4 regions of the Yersinia intermedia genome follow, and region 1 is predicted to be linked to each of the others. Evidence: predicted binding sites of a transcription regulator. Region 1 holds the regulator's gene; each other region holds the start of a gene.

Region 1 (3,836 bases):
AACATTTGACGCATCCGCTGTTGGCGCGGTTCGGCTAAGTCCGGCTCCAGCGCCAGCCTGCGTTCAAACACATCGGTAACAGTCAGCTCATTGAGTGTCTCTTTTTCCTGCCGCTCGATACTGTTGTTCCGTTGTTCTTTACTGCGGCGTAATAGTACGATTTCAACCGGTAGCTCTGCGGTCAGTACCTGAATGCGGCGTTGAATATCAGTTAGATAGTCTTGGGTAGCGACTTCTATATCCAGCCATACCGGTAAGCCGTGATGTTCAGAGAATTTAGCCAGTTGTTGCTCTATTTGCGCCAAATCCCCTTTAATTAATTGCATCGGTTGAAATTGTGGGATGAAGAGTGGAGTAACCGATGCCAGCGCCTGCTGGTGGAATTCCACCAGATAGACGCTTTTATCTTTGCTCAATTCATCAAAACTAAGGGCAATGGGGGAGCCGCTATAACGAATATGCTCAGTTTTAGCCACCTGCTGGGCACGATGAATATGGCCTAAAGCAATGTAATCGGCGGGTGGAAATGCCTGTGCCGGGAAAGCATCCAGTGTACCAATATAAATATCGCGAACCGAGTCTGTCGTGGTGACGCCAACAGTGGTCAGGTGCCCGGTGGCAATAATGGGCAGCGGCAAACCCAATTCGGTACGCAGTTCAACCGCTCGCTGATATAGTGCCTGGTAGTGGCCTGCTATCGCGGCTTGTAATGCCAGTTGTTTTTGCCCACCGGATTCACCCGCCTGGCTGGTGACTAAGTCCCTTGGCCGTAAAAACGGGATCGCGCACAGTAGTGCTCCAGGTTGATGTTGGCGGTCTTTTAGAATAATGATTTGTTGATCGAGATTGCTGCTGGCGCACGAAATAACAGTGGTATTGAGATAAGAGAGCAAACCCCGTGATTCATTCAGTGTTGACACTGAATCGTGATTGCCCCCTAACACGACTAACTGACAGCCTGTAGGTTGGAGTTCTACCACGAAGCGGTTATACAGTTCACGGGCATAACTGGGGGGCGATCCAGTATCAAAGATATCACCTGCTACAATTAGCGCATCTACCTGATTTTCTTCGATCTGATTAATGAGCCAGTGCAGAAATGCCTGATGCTCGGCAGCGCGGCTTTTAGTGAAGAAATGCTGGCCTAAATGCCAGTCAGAGGTATGAATAATGCGCATGAATCTCCCGCACGGCAGGTTAATCAGTCAAAGAGAATGGCGCTGATTATAAACGCTGTCCGTAGGATGTCGCGGCTAAAAAAAAGGTATGAGGAAAATTTCCGAGACGTCTCGCAAACTTGGCTGCTGTGTTTTGCAATTATCATGAAATTTATCACTATGCTTATTGCTTGAAGAAGCGTGATGTTTTTCATAAAAATGTCACAAAACTGACGCATAATGGCTCCCGAAACCAAATAGTGACCACTAACATACTGGCAGGGTTGATGATGGCAAGACGCATACTGGTGGTGGAAGATGAAGCGCCAATCCGTGAGATGGTGTGCTTTGTGTTGGAACAGAATGGTTACCAACCATTAGAAGCCGAAGATTATGACAGCGCAGTAACTCGTCTGTCGGAGCCTTTCCCTGATTTAGTGCTATTGGACTGGATGTTACCTGGCGGCTCGGGTATTCAGTTCATTAAACATATGAAGCGTGAGGCGCTGACCAGAGATATTCCGGTAATGATGTTAACGGCCCGTGGCGAAGAAGAAGACAGGGTTCGCGGTTTGGAAGTGGGTGCAGATGACTATATTACCAAGCCGTTTTCGCCGAAGGAGCTGGTCGCGCGTATTAAAGCCGTGATGCGCCGGATATCGCCGATGGCAGTTGAAGAAGTTATTGAAATGCAAGGGTTAAGCCTTGATCCTTCCTCGCATCGTGTTATGGCCAATGAGCAAGCGCTGGATATGGGGCCGACCGAGTTTAAGTTACTGCACTTCTTTATGACCCACCCGGAACGCGTTTACAGCCGTGAACAGTTGCTTAATTATGTCTGGGGCACTAACGTTTATGTAGAAGATCGTACGGTTGACGTGCACATTCGTCGGCTACGTAAGGCGCTTGAAATTGATGGTCATGACAGAATGGTACAAACTGTCCGGGGAACCGGATACCGTTTCTCAACGCGCTACTGAGTTTTCAGTGCCGGAGAATTCGTTGTGTTAGAACGCTTATCATGGAAAACGCTGGCTCTTGAGCTGGCTCTTTTTTGTCTGCCTGCATTATTGCTGGGTGCCTTTATTGGCTATCTTCCGTGGTTATTGCTGGTTTCTGCTGTCGCGGCGCTGGTTTGGAATTTCTATAATCAACTTAAGCTATCTCACTGGCTGTGGTTAGACCGCAGTATGACGCCACCTGCGGGTCGTTGGAGCTGGGAACCGCTGTTTTATGGTTTGTACCAAATGCAGTTGCGAAATCGTCGGCGTCGGCGCGAACTGGCACTGCTCATCAAACGTTTTCGCAGTGGTGCCGAATCATTACCTGATGCAGTTGTTATCACCACAATTGATGGCAATATCTTCTGGTGTAACGGTTTAGCCCAACAATTACTGGGGTTCCGTTGGCCGGAGGATAACGGTCAGCATATCCTCAATTTATTGCGCTACCCGGAATTCAGTCAATATCTGCAACAGCAAGAGTTCTCCCGCCCGTTGACCCTGCAACTGAATAATGGTTATTACGTGGAGTTCCGTGTGATGCCTTATTCCGAAGGGCAATTACTGATGGTGGCCCGTGATGTTACTCAGATGCGCCAGTTGGAAGGTGCAAGGCGTAATTTCTTTGCCAACGTCAGTCACGAATTGCGTACCCCATTGACGGTGTTGCAAGGTTATCTGGAAATGATGCATGACCAAGAGCTGGCAGGGCCATTACGGGATAAAGCATTGGGGACCATGCAAGAGCAGACGAAGCGAATGGATGGGTTGGTAAAACAACTTTTGACGCTATCACGTATTGAAGCCGCACCCAATGTTGATATGAATGAGCGGGTAGATATTCCATTGATGCTGAAAGTGTTACAGCATGAAGTTCAGGCGCTCAGTAACGGACGACATGAGATTACCTTCCGGGTTAACGACCAATTAAAGGTATTTGGCAACGAAGACCAATTGCGCAGCGCGGTATCAAATCTGGTTTATAACGCCGTCAATCACACGCCTGCTGGTACCAAGATTGAGGTGTGTTGGCAGCAAACTGCGCAAGGCGCACAATTTCAGGTCAGTGACAATGGGCCGGGAATTGGCCCTGAACATGTTCCACGGTTAACGGAGCGTTTCTATCGGGTGGATAAGGCCCGATCACGGCAAACGGGGGGCAGTGGGCTAGGGCTGGCAATTGTGAAACATGCATTGAGTCATCACGATGCACGTTTAGATGTCATGAGCGAGGTAGGTCTGGGAACGCGATTTATCTTTACCTTGCCGAATCGATTGATTGTTCCCGCCGTTTTAGCCGAGAATGCAGTCAAATCCTAAAAACTGCATGGATACCAAGCTGATGAAATGGGCAAAACTGGTGCTGTTGCACGCCATGCTATGGTTTAGCCATGCCGTTTTAGCGCAGTCTGAAGCGGTACTTTCACCTCCAACTGGCGTTTTGCCAATGGCTTCCGTACCTGTCCCCAATACCTTATCAGGCAATCTTTCCAGTGTGGGTTCTGACACCTTAGCCAATCTGATGTCCTTGTGGGCTGATGATTTTAATCATCATTATCCTGGGGTTAATTTGCAAATTCAGGCAGCAGGTTCCTCTACTGCTCCTGTGGCATTAGCTGCTGGTGCCGCCCAACTTGGCCCGATGAGTCGGCCAATGAAAGCGGGCGAAATCAACGCA
Region 2 (3,836 bases), 1.2 Mb from region 1:
TTGGCGACGCCAGGCCTGCTTTTTACGGCGAGTTTCCAGCAGCGTCGCATCACTTTGCATATCCATCGTCGCCATCTTAGCGCCCCTCTTTCTTAGCCAGACGCAAAATCATTAACTTAGATAAAGCCAGCACGATAAAGGTAATCACGAACAATATCAGACCCAACTCCATCAACGCTGCGGTATGTAAACCGGATTCAGCTTCAGCAAACTCATTCGCTAACGCGGAGGTGATACTGTTCCCCGGCATGAAGAGTGAGAAACTGTCGAGTTGGTAGGTGTTACCGATAATAAAGGTGACAGCCATGGTTTCACCCAAAGCGCGCCCCAGGCCTAGCATCACACCGCCGATCACACCGTTTTTGGTGTAAGGCAACACAATGCGCCAGATAACCTCCCAGGTGGTACAGCCAATGCCATAAGCTGACTCTTTCATCATCACCGGGGTTTGTTCAAACACATCGCGCATAACCGCTGCAATGTAAGGAATAATCATGATGGCCAGGATGACACCTGCAGCCAGAATACCAATACCGAATGCCGGGCCTGAGAACAACACCCCCACAATCGGGATACCAGACATCACATTGCCGACGGGTTCTTGGAAATAGCGGGCAAATAAGGGAGCGAAAACAAACAAACCCCACATCCCGTAAACAATACTGGGGATAGCCGCTAATAGTTCGATAGCCACACCCAGTGGGCGTTTTAGCCAGTTAGGGGCCAGCTCAGTCAGGAACAGGGCAATACCAAAACTGACGGGGACCGCAATAAGTAAGGCGATAACAGAGGTGACAACCGTACCGTAAATCGGCACTAATGCACCAAACTGCTCAGCCGGGGCATCCCATTCTTTGGTCCACAGAAAAGCCCAACCAAATTTTTGAATACTTGGCCAGGAAGCAACAATCAATGAAATGATAATGCCGCCCAGCAGAAATAGCGTAATCAGCGCAGCCAGTTTAACCAGCGCGCTGAAAATGATGTCACCGTATTTGCTCGGTGCTTTGGTAGTCGGCTTGTAATCAGCCATAGACTCTCTTCTCATCCTTCCCGTCATACTTCAAGTTGCATATGCGTTGGCTGCTTTCGTTACTCGGCCCGTCCCATGGGCTTCGCCTCTGCGAGGCCACCTGGGGATTATGAGCCTCATCAGAGGCTCACCCTACAGACCAGCGCAGGAGCTGTTCAAAATGGTTTACAACCAATTTGTTGCTCAATTGCCGCCTTCCTGCAACTCGAATTATTTAGGATATAACCTTATAAATAACCGATTACAGGAAAAACTAACTTCAATCAGAAGATTGGCTTACCGCTGCTGTCTTTTACATTGGTTTTCCAGGCCGCACGAACCTGTTCAACCACTTCTTTTGGTAATGTGGCGTAATCCAGTGCATTAGCTTGTTCAGCACCGTTTTTGTATGCCCAATCAAAGAACTTCAATACTTCAGTGCCCTTAGCCGCATTTTTCTGCTCTTTGTGCACCAAAATGAAAGTCGTTGAGGTAATTGGCCAAACCTCACCACCTTTCTGGTTGGTTAAATCTTGAGCGAAGGTTTTGCTCCAGTCTACACCTTTGGCCGCAGCGCTAAAACTTTGCTCTGTTGGGCTGACCGGTTTGCCATCGGCTGAAACCAGTTTGGTGTAAGCCAGGTTATTCTGTTTAGCGTAAGCGTATTCCACATAACCAATGGCACCTGGCAAGCGCTGAACAAATGCCGCAATACCGTCGTTACCTTTACCACCTAAACCAGTCGGCCAGTTAACCGTTGAGCCGGCACCCACTTTCTCTTTCCACTGCGCGTTCACTTTAGCTAAATAGCTGGTGAAAACGAATGAAGTGCCAGAACCATCAGCACGGCGCACCACTGCAATATTTTGGTCCGGTAATTTAACGCCCGGATTCAATTTAACAATCGCCGGGTCATTCCACTTTTTCACATTACCCAGATAAATATCACCCAGTGTTTTACCGTCTAAGGTCAGTTCACCAGATTTGATACCAGGGATATTAACGGCCAGCACCACACCGCCAATCACTGTTGGGAATTGGAATAAACCTTCAGCAGCCAGTTTATCGTCCGCTAAAGGCGCATCAGAAGCACCGAAATCAACAGTATTAGCAATGATTTGTTTCACGCCGCCTGAAGAACCGATCCCTTGATAGTTAACTTTGTTACCTGTTTCTTTCTGATAAGAATCTGCCCACTTGGCATACACCGGCGCGGGGAATGTCGCACCTGCACCTGTCAGGCTTGCAGCAGCGAACGCGGACACAGTGGTCATAGATAAAGTCGCTGCCACAATGCTGGCTACGGTGGTACGCATCAGTTTCATAATCCCTCCTAATGGGATATTAGAATTAACTCTATACCAAAGAACTTGGTATTGCAGGATGAGCCGACTAACGAACCAAGCTGACAACGCTGCAACTTCAAGTACAAAGTGTATAAATTGTTTCATCAGATTAAGTATGGTGCAGGAGGGAAAATAGGACAGTTTAATGACAGAAAAATGTACGTAATATTACAGTTATATGACAAGCCAACAGAGTTAAAACAAAATCATTATTTATCATTATATTAGCGTGATTTTTTATCTTTTTATTCGTGAGAATTTCAGTTGTGACCGTGATTGACCACTATTCAAAGTCTGAAAGCCAACCGGGGGCCGGCGGAGATATTTCTCACGCGCATAGCCACCTTAGCCAAATCGTACATCGCAAGCCATGTCGTCATAGCAAAGCAACCAACATCGAATTTATGTAAAAGAAAAGCGCATAATAAAGCTCGATTCTTAGACACCATTATCGCAGTCAGCGGTTTATTTGGTCGTTAACACAGCCATTTTTGTGATTTTAACCACAAAATACGCAGAAATCGTTTCTGATAAAATAACGTCGTTTTTATCACGTTTAATCCATTATATTAATGAATAAATTCAATTGAATGATGCTGTATTTATTCTCAGCGCTGGGGATATTCAACAAGTTGGATGAGTAAACGTAAGATAACGGAAATAAGGAGAGGAAACTCAATAAAAATACGAATATAAAGCCTATTTTTCATTCTCATCACCATCCTACGGTGCACACTTTTCCAGACGGCCCCCTCTATTATTTATTTCCCCCAGTGGTTTTTTTTTGCATTGCTGCTAACATTATTTTCTAAGGTTATGATGCTAAGTAACTCTGTATTAATTTATTCTATTGAACACCTTCACCATTTTAATAAATTCTCAATATTACACACAAAAAAGTTATAGTCTCAGGGGAAAATATCTCTTTCTTAACAACGGACTGGCTCTTTCCGGGCCAGACTCGCGGACAGGATGAGTAACAAGCGCGGCTACCTACTAAAACTGGAAGAATGCGAAAGATAGAAAATATAAATTTTCAGTCAATGCTTTTGATTTACTAAGCCAATTCCTTGTTTTATTACGCTGAATAGTTGTCTCTATATTCTATAAAACGCCCCATGCTTTAGAAAATTTTCGTATAGATAAACACAGCTCACTCATTGGGAAATGATATTATGCAACCTGCAACGCAGCCCTCAGGAAAAAACAGTTTCTCTGAAAATAATATTATTAGCAGTGTAATTAATAAATATGCAAACACCGGTGTATTTATAATTAATACCAACGATCCGCTGCTGGTAAAATTCTATGATATTCAACTGGCACTAGCAGGTGTCAGTCTGGTTCGTTATCCCAACTTCAGTCAGCTTTGGGTAAATAACAAACTGGCTAGACATGCCGTCAGCTCACTGGCGATGGGGGATAGCGATAGCGCACAACAGGTACACAGCATCGTCAGCCTGGACTCTACTGATGGG
Region 3 (3,836 bases), 430 kb from region 1:
TTGTTGAGAAAATCCGCAGTATCTATTTTATCGGGAAGTTTCATATCACGGTTGATAGTTTGGCGGGTCTTGGCGATTTTGCTGAAATAGCCATCATGACCGATGATGCTACGGCTCTGGATAGCCTTAAAGTAGAATGCCAGCAGTTAGCCGATAAATTAGGGTTACTGCCACAACAACAAGAAACTCAATCTTACCGGCAGCTATTAGGTTTTTAGTCCGGTTGCGATGTCATGTCGGCCGTGTCGCATACGCATACCACGGCCACACAGCGTTATTTCTTCATCAAAGACTTAAGGTTGGCGAATGGATTATGGGTAGCAACCCCCTGATCATTCTGGGCGTCATCCCCGGCAATTACTGTAGAGCCATATTGGTCTGCTTCGGTGTATTTAGAATGCTCATGATCATGGCAAAAAAGGCATAACATCTCCCAATTACTGCCATCTTCTGGATTATTGCTGTGATCATGATCAATATGGTGAACTGTCAGTTCTCGCAAATTGGAATAAACAAACTCCCGTGAACATTTACCGCAAACCCACGGGAAAATTTTCAGTGCTTTTTCCCGATAACCACTTTCCAAACGGGTGTAATTCTTCGGTATATATGCCATGTGAACCTTCAATTCAACAAGAAATAATGGCTTTATTTTAGCGTGAATTCAGGCAGTAGACTATCAACAATTTGGTTATAGTTATTCAGGTGGTCGTCTATAATCACGTTGGCGCACAATGGAAACATATTGAATCGATTATAAAAAATAGGATTCAAATAATAATCGTTTTCGGCGTATTTTTGAGACTTTTGCTGATGATTTAAAGGGATAAGACGCTTTACACTATGTCATGTTCTACACCGTGGCATGTTTTACATTATCAGCATTAAAGTTATTAGCATGAGATTATCCGTATCCCGCTAATAGGCTTATTTTACGGCAGGCAATACAGTGTGTTTCGCCTGACCCCCTTTGCCGACACAGTTGAGGCGATATGAAAGAATCTGAGGTGCTGGCCGAAGTCAGTAATGAAAACCAGACATTGGTTGCCGTGGTGCAACAGGATAATCGGGTAGTCTACTTCTATATTTATCCGCAGGAGGCATTTGAGGAGCGTTTCCCCGTGCGTGCCTGCTGGGTGAGAAATCTGGTTGCTGCGCCACAATCGGCGGATAATTCCGCTCTTGAGCAAGGATTGGCCCCACGATTAGCCGCAGAATTTTGCCGTAATGTGGCGGGTGAGGCGGAATTGGATGCGCAGTTTATTACCATAGTCTGGTCTGAAAGTGACGACGGTGCAGCATTGTGGTATCAGGGGCAATTGCTGGCGATTATTCCTGGCTGGAGCCTCTATATTGATCACTCCATTAGCTATTCCGCCAGTTGTATTAAAGATAATCCACTGACATTACCCCTCGGATCAGCGTCGACTAATACGCAATATGCCAGTGCGCAAAATACCCGTCAATTTTGGCGGATCTGGCAACAGGAAGAAGGGAATCCGTGGCCTGCCTTGCAAGCTGACTATATGCAGCGTTATGAACAGCACTTTGGCCCATCGGTGAAATATTATGCTATCGATCAGGGAACATGGCCGCCAATGGCTATCTCCCAGCATGAGAAAGAAGGAATATATTATTTTCTGACATTAGGTGTCAGTATTCGTCCTCAACCGTGGGTTGAAATATTATTCAATGATGATGCGACCCAATACCGGCGTCTGGAAATGGCGATTGCAATTGATAGCCAATATATTAATGAGGACAACGCTATCAACATGGCCAGCGCACTGGCGGGATTCGCTCATGTTCCCTGGAGTAAAATAACTTGGCTTGGCGAAGGGCATACACTTGAATCGGCTGTCGCCCCTCAGGGTTATGAAGGTTATATTTTATCATCAGCATTATATGCAGATGCAGATAATCTGACGCTCCCTTACCAACAAGGTGATCCGGTTAATATGTATTGGGTCAGCCCTGTCTTTACGAGTGAACGAGAGTTTGCCCACAGTGGGCCGAATGGTGGATATGATTTGTTGAAAAAACTGAAACAACAAGGGGTTAATCATATATTTTCGCCGCGACAGCCGGTTATTTGATCTGCGTTGAACTTAGCTGGTCTGATTTGCAGATTTTGTTAATCGGGTCTTAACTTAATGATGTTAGCTGCTTTAAGACTGTCAGGTTAAGCTCGTTATGTTTACCTGAGACCTGTGTTTAAGATTGAACGCAAAGCTGAAAGGCGGATCAAAACAGTGGGTAGTCAAACCAGTTAGCAGCAAATATTAATTTTACGGAGGTGTTTATGGGCATACTATCTTGGATTATTTTTGGTCTTATCGCCGGTATTTTGGCTAAATGGATTATGCCCGGAGAGGATGGAGGTGGCTTTATTATGACCGTTATTCTCGGTGTAGTCGGTGCCCTGGTGGGAGGGTATATTAGCACCTTCTTTGGTATGGGGAGAGTTGATGGGTTTAATTTTGGTAGCTTTGTCGTGGCGGTTGTCGGTTCACTGGTCGTGCTATTTGTCTACCGTAAATTAAGAAGTTAGATACTCATCAATATCCTGTAATTGAGTAAAATATAAGAAAGGTGGCTATTTTTTGTCACCTTTCTCTCATAAAACTTTCATCAAGATGCAATAGAACTATCCGTTAATAGCTCATGACGACAGGCAATCTGAGAGACATGTTATGGGCCAGGCATTACGTAAATTCACTGTGGCTGACTATCCGGCTGCGGTGCAAGAACCGCGTAAGAAGGTACTTGCCGTTAAAGGATTAGTTAAAGCTTACAAATCTCAACACCGCGTTTTGGATGATATAAATTTTGAGCTTCATGCTGGTGAATTTGTCGCAATTATTGGCCGCTCAGGTGCCGGTAAATCAACATTATTACATGTTTTAAATGGCACAATTCCCAGCAGTGCCGGTGAAATCATAAATTATCATGATAATGGTGATACGCAAAATATTACGGCATTAACAACCAAGCAGATGCGTAAATGGCGCGCAAAATGCGGCATGATTTTTCAAGATTTCTGTTTGGTACCCCGTCTTGATGTGATAACTAATGTTTTATTAGGCCGCCTGAGTTATACCTCCACGTTTAAATCATTTTTCAAAATATTTGCTGATGAAGACCGGGCCAGGGCAATTGAGCTATTACAATGGCTTAATATGTTACCTCATGCGTTGCAGCGTGCCGAGAATCTCTCTGGTGGTCAAATGCAACGGGTGGCCATCTGCCGCGCCATGATGCAAAACCCCAAAATACTATTAGCTGATGAACCCGTCGCATCTTTGGATCCGAAAAACACCACCCGCATTATGAATACATTACAGAAAATAAGTGAAAACGATATTGCGGTAGTCGTGAACTTACATTCTGTCGATTTAGTGAAAGACTATTGTACCCGAGTGATTGGCATTGCCCATGGACGGATTATCTTTGATGGTCATCCCTCAATGCTGAATGATTCTATTATTCAAAATATTTACAGTGACGAGTCCACCGAGCTTTTGCATTAATCCCCACTTATCCCTTTATCCGAATAGGTTATTTTAATGAAAAAAGTATTTTGTCTTACCTCATTAGTGGCAAGTTTGATAGTTTTTAATGCTACAGCAGCGGATGCACCAAAAGAAATTAATCTGGGTATTCTTGGCGGGCAGAATGCGACACAACAAATTGGCGATAATATGTGTGTCAAAGAATTTTTAGATAAAGAGTTAAATGTAAAAACAAACCTACATAATGCCTCCGATTATTCTGGCGTAATACAAGGTTTATTGGGTGGGAAGATTGATTTGGTATTAAGTATGTCGCCTTCTTCT
Region 4 (3,836 bases), 1.5 Mb from region 1:
TAATCAATTTCATTACGGCCTAGTTGAGCAGGGATTCGGCGGATAAGTTGGCTATCGCGATAGATTTCAAAATCGCCATCGCTGGTAGCATATAGTACTAAGCTGCCTGCGGAGGGCTTACTAATAACCAAATAACTTTGGCTACCCAGCGTCACGAATTGGTTTAAAGCAGGATTAATCAGGGTATGAATGCTGCCAGCGCTGTTATCCAGATTATTTTGTCTACCGGCCCGTAGGTAGAGCGCTTGGAAGTTCTTTTGCAAGTACCAACTATCGATACCCATTTGAGTTTGTTGCTGATATTGAGACTGGTGTGTGGAGTGATAGCTGTTCTTTGAACGGGTGGTGTTATAAAACCAATTGGCAAAGCCAAAAGATTGAAAAGGTAGACCGATATATCCTTGCCCACGGCCTGAAATAGCGCGGTAATTTTCTGCGGTCATCCGTAGGTCAATGGCCTGATTATGGACCAAGCCCCACGTGGTGACGGGCATCAAATAACGGTTGCTGTTATCGGTTATCGTTACAACATTATTGACCTTATCTACGGTGACTCGATGGTTAGATAAGAGATAATCGCAGCCATTCTTGCATTGCAAGTAAGGGATTTGGGATAAAATATTTTCTAATAGAATAATTGATTTTTCATCAATGTGGTTATTGCGATATTGTTGTTGATCAAAACTTAACTGCTGTTTTTTTTCCGAGAAAAAAAATGGGCGAGGTAATGTTTTACCGTCTAATATGCCCAGTAATTGCAGCGCTTCACCTTCTTTCACCGTAGAAAAACCAGCAGGTACTAAGTATTCGATCGTTATCTCTTCTGCCTGTGCTGAAATAATTGTAGTGAGTAATAAAACAAGTAAAGTGGCCTTATTAGTTATTAGATTATTCGTCATAGGATTCCATTCCACTGTTAACTACTATTGCGATATGCCGTCTCCATTTGAATAATATATTTCTATGTTAATGGTTCTGGTTACACCATTACGTTATATTTTTGGTTCAAAGGAGCATGCAGCCAGGAGTTTATCCCCTGACTGTATGTGTTAATAATAAGGAAATTATAATATTTTTACTGAGTTATGCTGCTGTTTCAATAACTAGATTAAGTGTGCCTGTGTATACTTCGGTAGACTTAAGTCCGTTGCCTTTTACGATAATATTTAGAGTGGTATCGAGTACTGAGTTAGTTAAGGGGAACACTGCGACACCACCAAGCCCAACATTAGCAGCGCCATTCAGCATCATATTACCTATAGTTACGACAGGGGTAGATGGTATTTTTGAACCATTGTTAGACACTAAATCAAATGGTTTTCCAAGGCCAATACGAACTTTACTGTCGCCATTAGATTCTACTCGGATGTTCTCTGTCGCCTTGTATGAGTTCATGGCGGAGTCTAGGCTAAGTTTAATTAAATTCAGTTCGTCACCATTTGATTTGGAAAATTTAACTATTTGAGGTACTTCTAATTCAACCATGATTTCTTTCGTTAATGCAGGTTTGAAATATACATTCTGATCAGACTGATTCATGCTCTGAATACCTTGAGTTTGAGCATTATTTATACCAGATTGTAAACTTGTCATTACATTCGCATTGGCGCTAACACTGGTGGTTAATATCGCCATGGTAACAATAGAAAGTAGCGTCTTTTTCATTATTAAATACCTGATAGTCCGTTATATATAAAATCCTTATCCAAATGGAAAGGAATTAATGATGCTTGTGGCTTTTATGGTGATGATAATGAGGGCGTTAAAATCATGTTAATACACTTCCACATAAGCCGAAAAGAACACTAACATTTAAAATGGTATTTTTTCAAGTAAGAGTTAGTCCTATTTTATAATTGTGGCCTTGTTGTATTTCATAATGTTATGAATGTCTTTGTTTATATTTCCAGCATTTATATTTAATGGTTTTTTTGTTTTAATTTATAGGTTGCATTATAGTTTTATTAATTTTTATTTAATGATTAGTTTTATTTTATTAGTTGATGGTGTTATTTCGGTTGTTAATTTATCTGATGTTTTGCGTTAATTTTTATGTCATTTTTCTGTCACGTTAAAGTTATATTTCTGTCATGAAACGGTGTCATGTTTGCTTGCGAACAAAAACTGATTTATTTCGCTCACTTGTCCACAGTAATTCATTGATGTGAGCCATACAGATTTATTCAGGGGCCAGATATGTTTAATAAAACCATTCGTAAAACATCGCTTTGCATTGCGCTGACATTGGCGTTTAGCGCCAATGCGATGGCAGTGACTGAAATCCCTTTCTGGCATTCGATGGAAGGGGAGTTAGGTGTAGAAGTTAATTCATTAGCTGACCGATTTAACCAGTCCCATAGCGACTATAAAATCGTGCCTGTTTATAAAGGGAACTACGAGCAGAGCTTGGCGGCTGGGATTGCAGCATTCCGCTCCGGTAAAGCCCCCGCGATTTTGCAGGTATATGAAGTGGGTACTGCCACCATGATGGCCAGCAAGGCGATTAAGCCAGTATTCCAAGTATTTAAAGATGCCAATATCAAATTTGATGAGTCCGTGTTTGTACCAACAGTAGCCGGTTATTACACCGATGCCAAAACCGGCCACTTATTATCTCAACCATTTAACAGTTCCACTCCTGTGTTGTACTACAACAAAGATGCCTTTAAGAAAGCGGGGCTGAACCCGGATCAGCCGCCAAAAACCTGGCAGGAACTGGCTGCGGATACTGCAAAACTGCGTGCTGCGGGTTCAAGCTGTGGGTACGCCAGCGGCTGGCAGGGTTGGATTCAAATTGAAAACTTCAGTGCCTGGCACGGTCAACCTATTGCCAGCCGTAACAATGGCTTTGATGGCACTGATGCGGTACTGGAATTCAATAAGCCAGTACAGGTTAAGCACATCCAGTTGCTGGCAGATATGAATAAAAAAGGCGATTTCACCTATTTTGGCCGCAAAGATGAGTCCACTGCCAAGTTCTATAACGGTGATTGTGCCATTACCACTGCTTCTTCAGGTTCCCTTGCGGATATTCGCCATTACGCCAAATTTAACTATGGCGTTGGCATGATGCCTTACGATGCGGACGAAAAAAATGCACCACAAAATGCCATTATCGGCGGTGCTAGTCTCTGGGTGATGGATGGCAAAGATAAAGATACTTACAAAGGTGTAGCTGAATTCCTGCAATACTTGGCTCAACCGGAAATTGCTGCTGAATGGCATCAGAAGACGGGTTACCTACCAATTACGACGGCAGCCTATGAGCTGACTAAACAGCAAGGTTTCTATGATAAGAACCCAGGTGCTGATGTAGCGACTCGCCAGATGTTGAACAAACCGCCATTGCCATACACCAAAGGTTTGCGTTTGGGCAACATGCCACAGATTCGCACCGTGGTAGATGAAGAGCTGGAAGGGGTGTGGACCGGTAAGAAAACGCCTCAAGCTGCGTTGGATGGTGCCGTTAAGCGCGGTGATGTGCTACTGCGCCGCTTTGAACAAGCGAATAAATAAGGTTACTTGGCTACCTGGCTTGCCCGTTTGGGAGCGCTGTCTGCACCCAAACGGCCTGCGCCAGTAACGGCAAATAGCGTTGTACAGTATTGAGTTAGGACGCCACATTTTTGATTAGCACTCTGGTGTTATCAATACGTCGTCGGATAAACGGTTAATTTTATGTCATCTTCCCGTCCCGGTTTTTCCTGTAGTTGGTTGCCTTACCTGCTGGTATTGCCCCAATTGGTCATTACCGCTGTTTTCTTCCTCTGGCCTGCGGGTGAGGCGCTGTGGTACTCAGTACAAATGTTAGATCCCTTCGGTCTCTCCAGTGAGTT

What was found. The regulator PhoB, encoded in region 1, activates phosphate uptake and scavenging genes when phosphate is short. The targets are predictions, from matches to a motif close to CTGTCATAAAACTGNCNNAT.
Positions count from the first base shown of each region.
Region 2: pstS (phosphate ABC transporter substrate-binding protein PstS) is a predicted target of PhoB. The motif match lies at 2,491-2,510, and genes of this name have one in related genera.
Region 3: phnC (phosphonate ABC transporter ATP-binding protein) is a predicted target of PhoB. The motif match lies at 2,615-2,634, and genes of this name have one in related genera.
Region 4: ugpB (sn-glycerol-3-phosphate ABC transporter substrate-binding protein UgpB) is a predicted target of PhoB. The motif match lies at 2,086-2,105, and genes of this name have one in related genera.

Region 1 is NZ_LR134116.1:3,512,650-3,516,485, reverse strand. Features, by position in the region: gene sbcD (exonuclease subunit SbcD) at 1-1,178, opposite strand, end outside; gene phoB (phosphate response regulator transcription factor PhoB) at 1,448-2,137, shown strand; gene phoR (phosphate regulon sensor histidine kinase PhoR) at 2,162-3,478, shown strand; gene EL015_RS16190 (PstS family phosphate ABC transporter substrate-binding protein) at 3,501-3,836, shown strand, end outside.
Region 2 is NZ_LR134116.1:4,694,411-4,698,246, forward strand. Features, by position in the region: gene pstA (phosphate ABC transporter permease PstA) at 1-75, opposite strand, end outside; gene pstC (phosphate ABC transporter permease PstC) at 77-1,033, opposite strand; gene pstS (phosphate ABC transporter substrate-binding protein PstS) at 1,297-2,337, opposite strand; gene EL015_RS21430 (Hint domain-containing protein) at 3,534-3,836, shown strand, end outside.
Region 3 is NZ_LR134116.1:3,086,580-3,090,415, reverse strand. Features, by position in the region: gene EL015_RS14130 (class IV adenylate cyclase) at 1-218, shown strand, start outside; gene yajD (HNH nuclease YajD) at 275-616, opposite strand; gene EL015_RS14120 (suppressor of fused domain protein) at 993-2,096, shown strand; gene EL015_RS14115 (GlsB/YeaQ/YmgE family stress response membrane protein) at 2,303-2,551, shown strand; gene phnC (phosphonate ABC transporter ATP-binding protein) at 2,694-3,530, shown strand; gene phnD (phosphonate ABC transporter substrate-binding protein) at 3,567-3,836, shown strand, end outside.
Region 4 is NZ_LR134116.1:264,263-268,098, forward strand. Features, by position in the region: gene EL015_RS01250 (TcfC E-set like domain-containing protein) at 1-899, opposite strand, end outside; gene EL015_RS01255 (CS1 type fimbrial major subunit) at 1,084-1,665, opposite strand; gene ugpB (sn-glycerol-3-phosphate ABC transporter substrate-binding protein UgpB) at 2,197-3,516, shown strand; gene ugpA (sn-glycerol-3-phosphate ABC transporter permease UgpA) at 3,679-3,836, shown strand, end outside.